2 regions of the Stenotrophomonas sp. STEN018 genome follow, and region 2 is predicted to be linked to the other one. Evidence: riboswitches for the same ligand, from Rfam matches in the RefSeq annotation. Region 2 holds a riboswitch; the other holds the start of a gene.

Region 1 (3,411 bases), on a different contig from region 2:
GCTCCTTCGGCGTCACGTAGCAGAGCATCGCGGTGCCATACCAACCAATCATCGCCGCACCGATCGCACTGGTGATGTGGTCATAACCCGGCGCGATATCGGTGGTCAGTGGCCCCAACGTATAGAACGGTGCTTCACCGCACTCCTGCAGCTGCTTGTCCATGTTCTGCTTGATCAGCTGCATCGGCACATGGCCGGGACCTTCGATGATGGTCTGCACATCGTGTTTCCACGCAATCTTGGTCAGCTCGCCGAGCGCTTCCAGCTCACCGAACTGTGCCGCGTCATTGGCATCGGCAATGCAGCCCGGGCGCAGACCGTCACCGAGACTGAAGGAGACGTCATACGCCTTCATGATCTGGCAGATGTCTTCAAAGTGCGTGTAAAGGAAGTTCTCCTTGTGATGCGCCAGGCACCACTTGGCCATGATCGAGCCACCGCGCGAGACGATGCCGGTGACGCGCTTGGCGGTGAGCGGCACATGCCGCAGCAGCACGCCTGCATGGATGGTGAAGTAGTCCACGCCCTGCTCGGCCTGCTCGATCAAGGTGTCGCGGAAGATCTCCCAGGTCAGCGCTTCGGCGCGACCATCCACTTTCTCCAGCGCCTGGTAGATCGGCACGGTGCCAATCGGCACCGGCGAGTTACGCACGATCCATTCGCGCGTCTCATGGATATGCTTGCCAGTGGACAGATCCATCACCGTGTCGCCGCCCCAGCGGATCGCCCATACCAGCTTCTCCACTTCCTCCGCGATACCGGACGACACCGCGCTGTTGCCGATGTTGGCGTTGATCTTGGTGAGGAAGTTGCGGCCGATGATCATCGGCTCGCACTCCGGGTGGTTGATGTTGTTCGGCAACACCGCGCGGCCGCGCGCAATTTCATCGCGTACGAACTCCGGCGTGATGATCTGTTGGATGTTGGCACCAAAGCTCTGCCCCGGATGCTGCGCAAGCAGACTGGCATCACGCACCGCGTCCAGTCGCTGGTTCTCGCGGATGGCGACGTATTCCATCTCAGGGGTAACGATGCCACGGCGTGCATAGTGCATCTGGGTGACATTGGCAGTGCCGATGGCACGCCGGGGCAGTGTGCGGCCGGGGAAACGTACGGCATCGAGTTTGGCATCGTGCTGACGGCCACGGCCGAATTCGGAACTGAGCCCAGCCAACTGCTCGGTATCGCCGCGCTCCTCGATCCAGGCTGTGCGCACCGCTGCCAGCCCCGCTGCCAGATCAATATTGGCCTGCGGATCGGTGTAAGGACCAGAGGTGTCGTACACGGTGACCGGATGATTTTCCTCGCCACCAAACAAGGTTGGCGTGCGGGTCAACGCAATCTCACGCATCGGCACCTGCAGGTCCGGGCGCGAGCCTGCGACGAATATCTTGCGCGAACCGGGAATCGGCCGGGTCACCGACTCTGAGAGTTGCTGGGCCTGTTGCTGCAGGCTGGGCTGTGCGTTCATTGGCATTCGTCCTGTCTATCCACACGCGAAGTGCGAAGGCCACGCGAGGGATTCGCATGACGGAACGAAGCGAAGGCGTACGCCAACCAGCCCTGGCCCATTGCGGGCACATCGACTGGCGGCACACGAAGCTTCCCTACGCCGGTATGAGCCGGATCAGGTTCGAAGGGTATGTCTCAACCGTGGCCCAATGGCCGCGGTACCCCCGCTTCGGGCGTCATTAGACCTGCAATCGACGGGAATGCCAACCCGGCGGGAACGAGGGTTGGCTCGCTGCGGGTACAGCCGTCAAGCACATGACCTCACAGCTCACTAACGTAATCGTGACGTGCCATTCAGTAGCATGCAGCTGCGGCTGATTCCCAATGACTGCCTTGCGGCGCTTGCCGCTCCCCCTTTCCCGGCCCGTTGCCATCGTGCACGCCGGTTGTCCTGCAAGCTCAGGCTCGCTCCCCTCAATCGCTTATTTGATCGGAGAAGCTCCTCCATGGTGTTTCGTGTCTCCATCGCACTGGTCGCGCTGCTGGTGCTGATTGCCGGCCTCGCGCCAGGCCCCTTCAACGACGTGGTGCAGACCACGCTGACGCAAGTTGTGCGTGGCGCCGGCTGGATGTATCTGCTGATCGTGTTCCTGACGCTGTGTTTCCTGCTGTATCTGGCGTTCGGGCGCTTCGGTAGCCTGCGCATCGGCGGCGAAGATGCCGAGCCGGACTTTTCCCGTGCAAGCTGGCTGTCGATGCTGTTCGCCGCCGGCATGGGCATCGGCCTGGTGTTCTGGGGCGCGGCCGAGCCCGTATCGCATTTCGTCACCCCACCGGAAGGCCTGGCGCCGCAAAGCATGGATGCCGCCCGTGCCGCGATGCGCTACTCGTTCTTTCATTGGGGCCTGCACCCGTGGGCGATCTATGCGCTGATAGGGCTGGCAATGGCCTGGTTCCAATACAACCGCAACGGCCGCGGACTGATCAGCGACATGCTGCAACCCGTCATCGGCCGCCATCATCGTGGCTGGGTCGGCAAGCTGGTGAACATTGCCGCCGTGGTCGCCACTGCCATCGGCGTCGCCACCACGCTGGGGTTCGGCACCATCCAGATCGCTGCCGGCATGCAACGGGTGTTCGGCGTGAGCGCAGGCGTGCCACTGCAGATGACCGTCATCGCCATCGCCTTTGTGCTCTACATGATCTCCACCACCAGCGGCGTGGACCGTGGCATCAAGTGGTTGTCCAACTTCAATCTGGCGTTGGCGGCATTGCTGCTGGCCGCAGTGCTGGTGCTCGGCCCCACCGGCTTCATCTTCGATACCTTTACCACCACGCTGGGCTCCTACCTCAACCAGCTGGTGACGATGAGCCTGCGCATGTCGCCGTTCTCCGGCAGTACCTGGGTCGCGGACTGGACCATCTTCTATTGGGCCTGGTGGATCGCCTGGGCGCCGTTCGTGGGCGCGTTCATTGCGCGGGTGTCGCGTGGCCGCAGCGTGCGCGAATTCGTGGTCGGGGTGGTGCTGGCACCAACCCTGCTCGGCTTCCTGTGGTTCTCGGTGTTTGGCGGCACCGCGCTGTGGGCGGAGTTGTTTGGTCAGGCCGATCTGGTCCAGGCGCTGGGCAATGGCTATGAAACGGTACTGTTCACGCTGTTCGACAGCATGCCGGCCTCGTTGCTGCTGTCGGGCCTGGCCTTGGTACTGCTGGTCATCTTCTTCGTCACCTCCGCCGACTCTGCGGTACTGGTGCTGGCCAGCATGTCCACCGACGAAGCCGGCGATCCACCGTTGTCGCGCAAGCTGGTATGGGGTATTGCCATCGCACTGATCGCCGCGGTGCTGCTGCTGGCAGGCGGGCTGGATGCACTGCAGGGCATGATCACCATTGCAGCATTGCCATTCGCGTTGTTGATGGTGCTGGTGATGATTTCGCTGTACCGGGTACTGGACGCCG
Region 2 (3,411 bases):
GCACTGCCGGCAGGAAGGTATCGGCATTGGCGGTCCAGAACGGTGCCTCCTGGCCGAGCGAGATGCCTTCGACATAGCTGGCGTAGGCATTGATGCTGTCGCTGGCCTTCCACATCACCGCGGTCTGCGGCAGGAAGCGTGACAGACGGCTGCGGCGTTCTGGATTGCCGCGCTTGTCGTAGGCGCGTTCGTCCAGGCGCACGTAGCGGCCGCCGGCCAGCCATTGCCAGTCTTCATTGAGCTGGATGCGGTCCAGCGCGAATACCGCGGTCTGGCGGCTGTCCAGGCGACGTGCGGACGCGCCCGGCATCAGCGGCGAGGGCTCGAACACCGGCAGCTGCTTGTCATGGATGTTGACCGTGCCAACGTACTCGTTGACGTTGCGACGCTTGTCGACGGTGCGACGGAACTGGTCAGCACCGATGGTCAGCTGATGGCCGATGCTGCCGGTGTCGAAGCTGCCGCGCAGCTCGGCGCGCAGTTCCTGGTTGCGACGGGTGTCGTCCGGGCTGCGGTAGTCGTAGATGTCGTAATCGCCGTTAGGCGCGAAGTAATTGCCGGGCACGCTGCCATCGGCGCATTGCGTGGCGTAGTAGCAGCCATAGGCGAAGGCGACGTTGTCGTCGATCACTGTGCGGCTGTGGCTGACGGCAGCGCGTGACTGCCAGTTGGCGTTGAAATCGTAGGTGTGCAGCGCGGTGATGTTGGTGCTGGCGATACCTACGGGCTTCTGCCACGGCTGATAGCCGAGCAACTGTTCACGGTCCACGCCGGTCGGCAGTTCACGTCCGCCCAGCAGCTGGTAGCCGGAGGCCGAGCGCTGCGCGCTGGTCTGGTAGTTGGCGTCGACTTCGAGCTTGCCGCGCTCGCCGATCAGCCAGTCGGTCGCCAGCGAATAGAAATTGCGGCGGCCATCGGCATGTTCGATATAGGACGCGCTGTCGTCCCAGGCGGCGTTGAAGCGCAGGCCGATGCGCGGGGTCAGCCAATGGCCGACGTCGATGGCGGCATAGCGCGAGCCTTCGTTGTCGGTGCCGAGGGTGACGGTGCGTACTTCGGCCGGCCGCTTGCCGACGTAGTTGATGATGCCGCCCGGCGCCATCACGCCGGCGGCCAGGCCTGCTTCACCCTTCAGCACTTCCACCGACTGCAGGTTCTCCAGCGCCAGGCGCTGTTCACCGGCAATCGACATGCCGTTGAAGCGGTAGCCGGTGGCGGTGTCCAGCGCGAAGCCGCGGATGGCGACGTTCTGGTAATAACCGACCGGGGCGTAGGCATCGCCCAGCGAGGCGTCATTGCTGGCCAGTTCGGAAAGCGAGCGCACCTGCTGGTGGTCGAGGAAGTCGCGATCCAACACGTTCATCGATGCCGGCGTGCTTTTCCAGTCGCCGCTGCCAAAGCTGTTGGCGCGGGAATTGTCTGCTTCCGGCTGGCGGGCCTGTACGCGTACGGCGGCCAGTTCGGTCGGGGAGTGTTCGGCGGCAGCATCAAGGCCGGTGTCGCTGGCGTACAGCGGCAGGGCGGTGCTCAGGGCGAGAGACAACAGCGTGGGGCGCAGGCAGGGGTTCATTCGATTCGTCTTCAGGCAACAAGGGAGACGAAGCGAAGGCGCGCATGCGCAGCGCCTATGACGGCGCTACGGCTGCTGCTCAAAGCTCCCTACGCCGGTGCAAACCGGATCAGGTTCCAAGGGACTCTCTCAGCCTGGCAAATCCAGGCACCCCCGCTTCAGGGCGCCATTTCACTACAAATGCGAACGATTTGCGAGTCGGGCCGCTTCAGGCGGCGGCGTGCAGGGCCTGCAGCAAGGCCTGGCCGGGGGCGCTGGCGAACCATTCGGGGTGGCCAAGCATGAATGGCTGCCAGGCCACATCGGCATTGGCGGTGGAGCCGGTGACGCCTTCGAAATATTCGACTTCGGACAGTGCAAAGTCGAAATGCACCATTGGCAGCAGGTCGGCCAGCAGGTGTACGCGCTCGGCCGACAAGGGCAGTACATCGCGGTAGCCGTCGAGCAGGGCCAGCGCGATATCGATACGCACTGCGTCGGCGCCGCGCTCCAGTTCCAGCCAGGCGATGGCATTGCGCTCGATCGCCGTGGCCAGGTCGAACAGGGCGCTGGTGGGGGAGGCAAGGCCGAAGTCGAGCACGCTGCTGACCTGCATCGCGTTCTTGCCATGGCCCCACAGCAGGTTGGAAACATGCCAGTCGTTGTGTGCCCAAAGCCGAGGTTCGGCCTGCAGGCGCGCGGCCAGTCCGATGTGCCAGGGCATGACGCTGCGCTGCAGTTGTTGCTCCCAGGGAATGCGCGACAAGTAGCGGGCGAGGCCGGGTCGGTTGTCGAGATCGGCCTTGAGGGCCGCGATCGGGTCTTCCGCACGGATCAGCTCATCGCGTGCGACCAGCAGGTGGGTGCTGCGCTGGGGCGCGTGGTAACTGGAGGAGGCGCGGTGCAGGGTGGCCAGCATGCGGCCGGCAGCGCGCGCGCGTTCGACTTCGGTCAGCAGTGTCCACGATGGGGCATCCCGGTACAGGTCCTGGCCATCGGCTACGGCGTGCAGCTCGTAGGTCCAGTCGCCGTGTTCAATGGCGGTCTGGCCATCGTGGCCGTGCAGGAGCTGGACAACCGGTACCCCTGCCTTGGCGAGGTGCGCGATGAACTGATGCTCTTCAAGCAGGCAAGCAGCGCTGCGCACCAGTCGGTGGTGCCGTTTGACGAAGACCTTGCCGTGCGGACCCGCAATAATGGCGGCGGCCGACATCGGTCGCGGGCTGTGCCATAGCAGGATGCTGTCAGTGCCCAGTTGCGGGTAGTGATCGCACAGCCAGGCAAGCTCGGTCGCATTGATGGCGGGCCAGTCGGCGGCCACCTCATCATTGTTGAGGCCTTGCACGCGGTGTGATTGCTGGGTCATCAGGACAGACTGGGGCAGGTGATGCGAGGGAGGCGCGATGGTACGCCAGCCCCGCCAAGGCTGCTGAATGTAGTGCCGAGCCATGCTCGGCAAGGGCCTTCCCGTTGTAGTGCCGAGCCATGCTCGGCAAGGGGCCTTCCCGGTAAAGCCCCAGCCGAGCATGGCTCGGCTCTACAGGGATTGCAGATCCTGCGCAGACAGCCAAACGACCAATGTGAAAGGAATTGTTAAAAAGCGCTGGCGTGCCCCTGCCGAAGTCTGTATCATTCGCCCCACACCGCGGGAATAGCTCAGTTGGTAGAGCGCAACCTTGCCAAGGTTGAGGTCGCGAGTTCGAGTCTCGTTTCCCGCTCCAAATCGGAAAGGGCCCCCGCAGCGGGGTCTTTTCATGTCGAGGCGGTGTAGTGCTTCGGCGGTGCAATTGTTTGGCCTGGTAGCAGAGTGGTTATGCAGCGGATTGCAAATCCGCGTACGCCGGTTCGATTCCGACCCAGGC

The links. Region 2 has a riboswitch for thiamine pyrophosphate ahead of ACVOMB_RS15810 (TonB-dependent receptor). Riboswitches for the same ligand answer to the same signal wherever they lie in the genome.
Region 1: linked by a shared signal. The riboswitch ahead of thiC (phosphomethylpyrimidine synthase ThiC) and the one ahead of ACVOMB_RS15810 (TonB-dependent receptor) in region 2 are both predicted to bind thiamine pyrophosphate.

The regions. Positions count from the first base shown of each region.
Region 1 is NZ_JBRREK010000008.1:59,587-62,997, reverse strand. Features, by position in the region: gene thiC (phosphomethylpyrimidine synthase ThiC) at 1-1,471, opposite strand, end outside; TPP riboswitch at 1,587-1,688, opposite strand; gene ACVOMB_RS04995 (BCCT family transporter) at 1,959-3,411, shown strand, end outside.
Region 2 is NZ_JBRREK010000044.1:21,362-24,772, reverse strand. Features, by position in the region: gene ACVOMB_RS15810 (TonB-dependent receptor) at 1-1,570, opposite strand, end outside; TPP riboswitch at 1,640-1,735, opposite strand; gene ACVOMB_RS15805 (phosphotransferase enzyme family protein) at 1,779-2,915, opposite strand; tRNA gene ACVOMB_RS15800 (tRNA-Gly) at 3,195-3,270, shown strand; tRNA gene ACVOMB_RS15795 (tRNA-Cys) at 3,343-3,411, shown strand, end outside.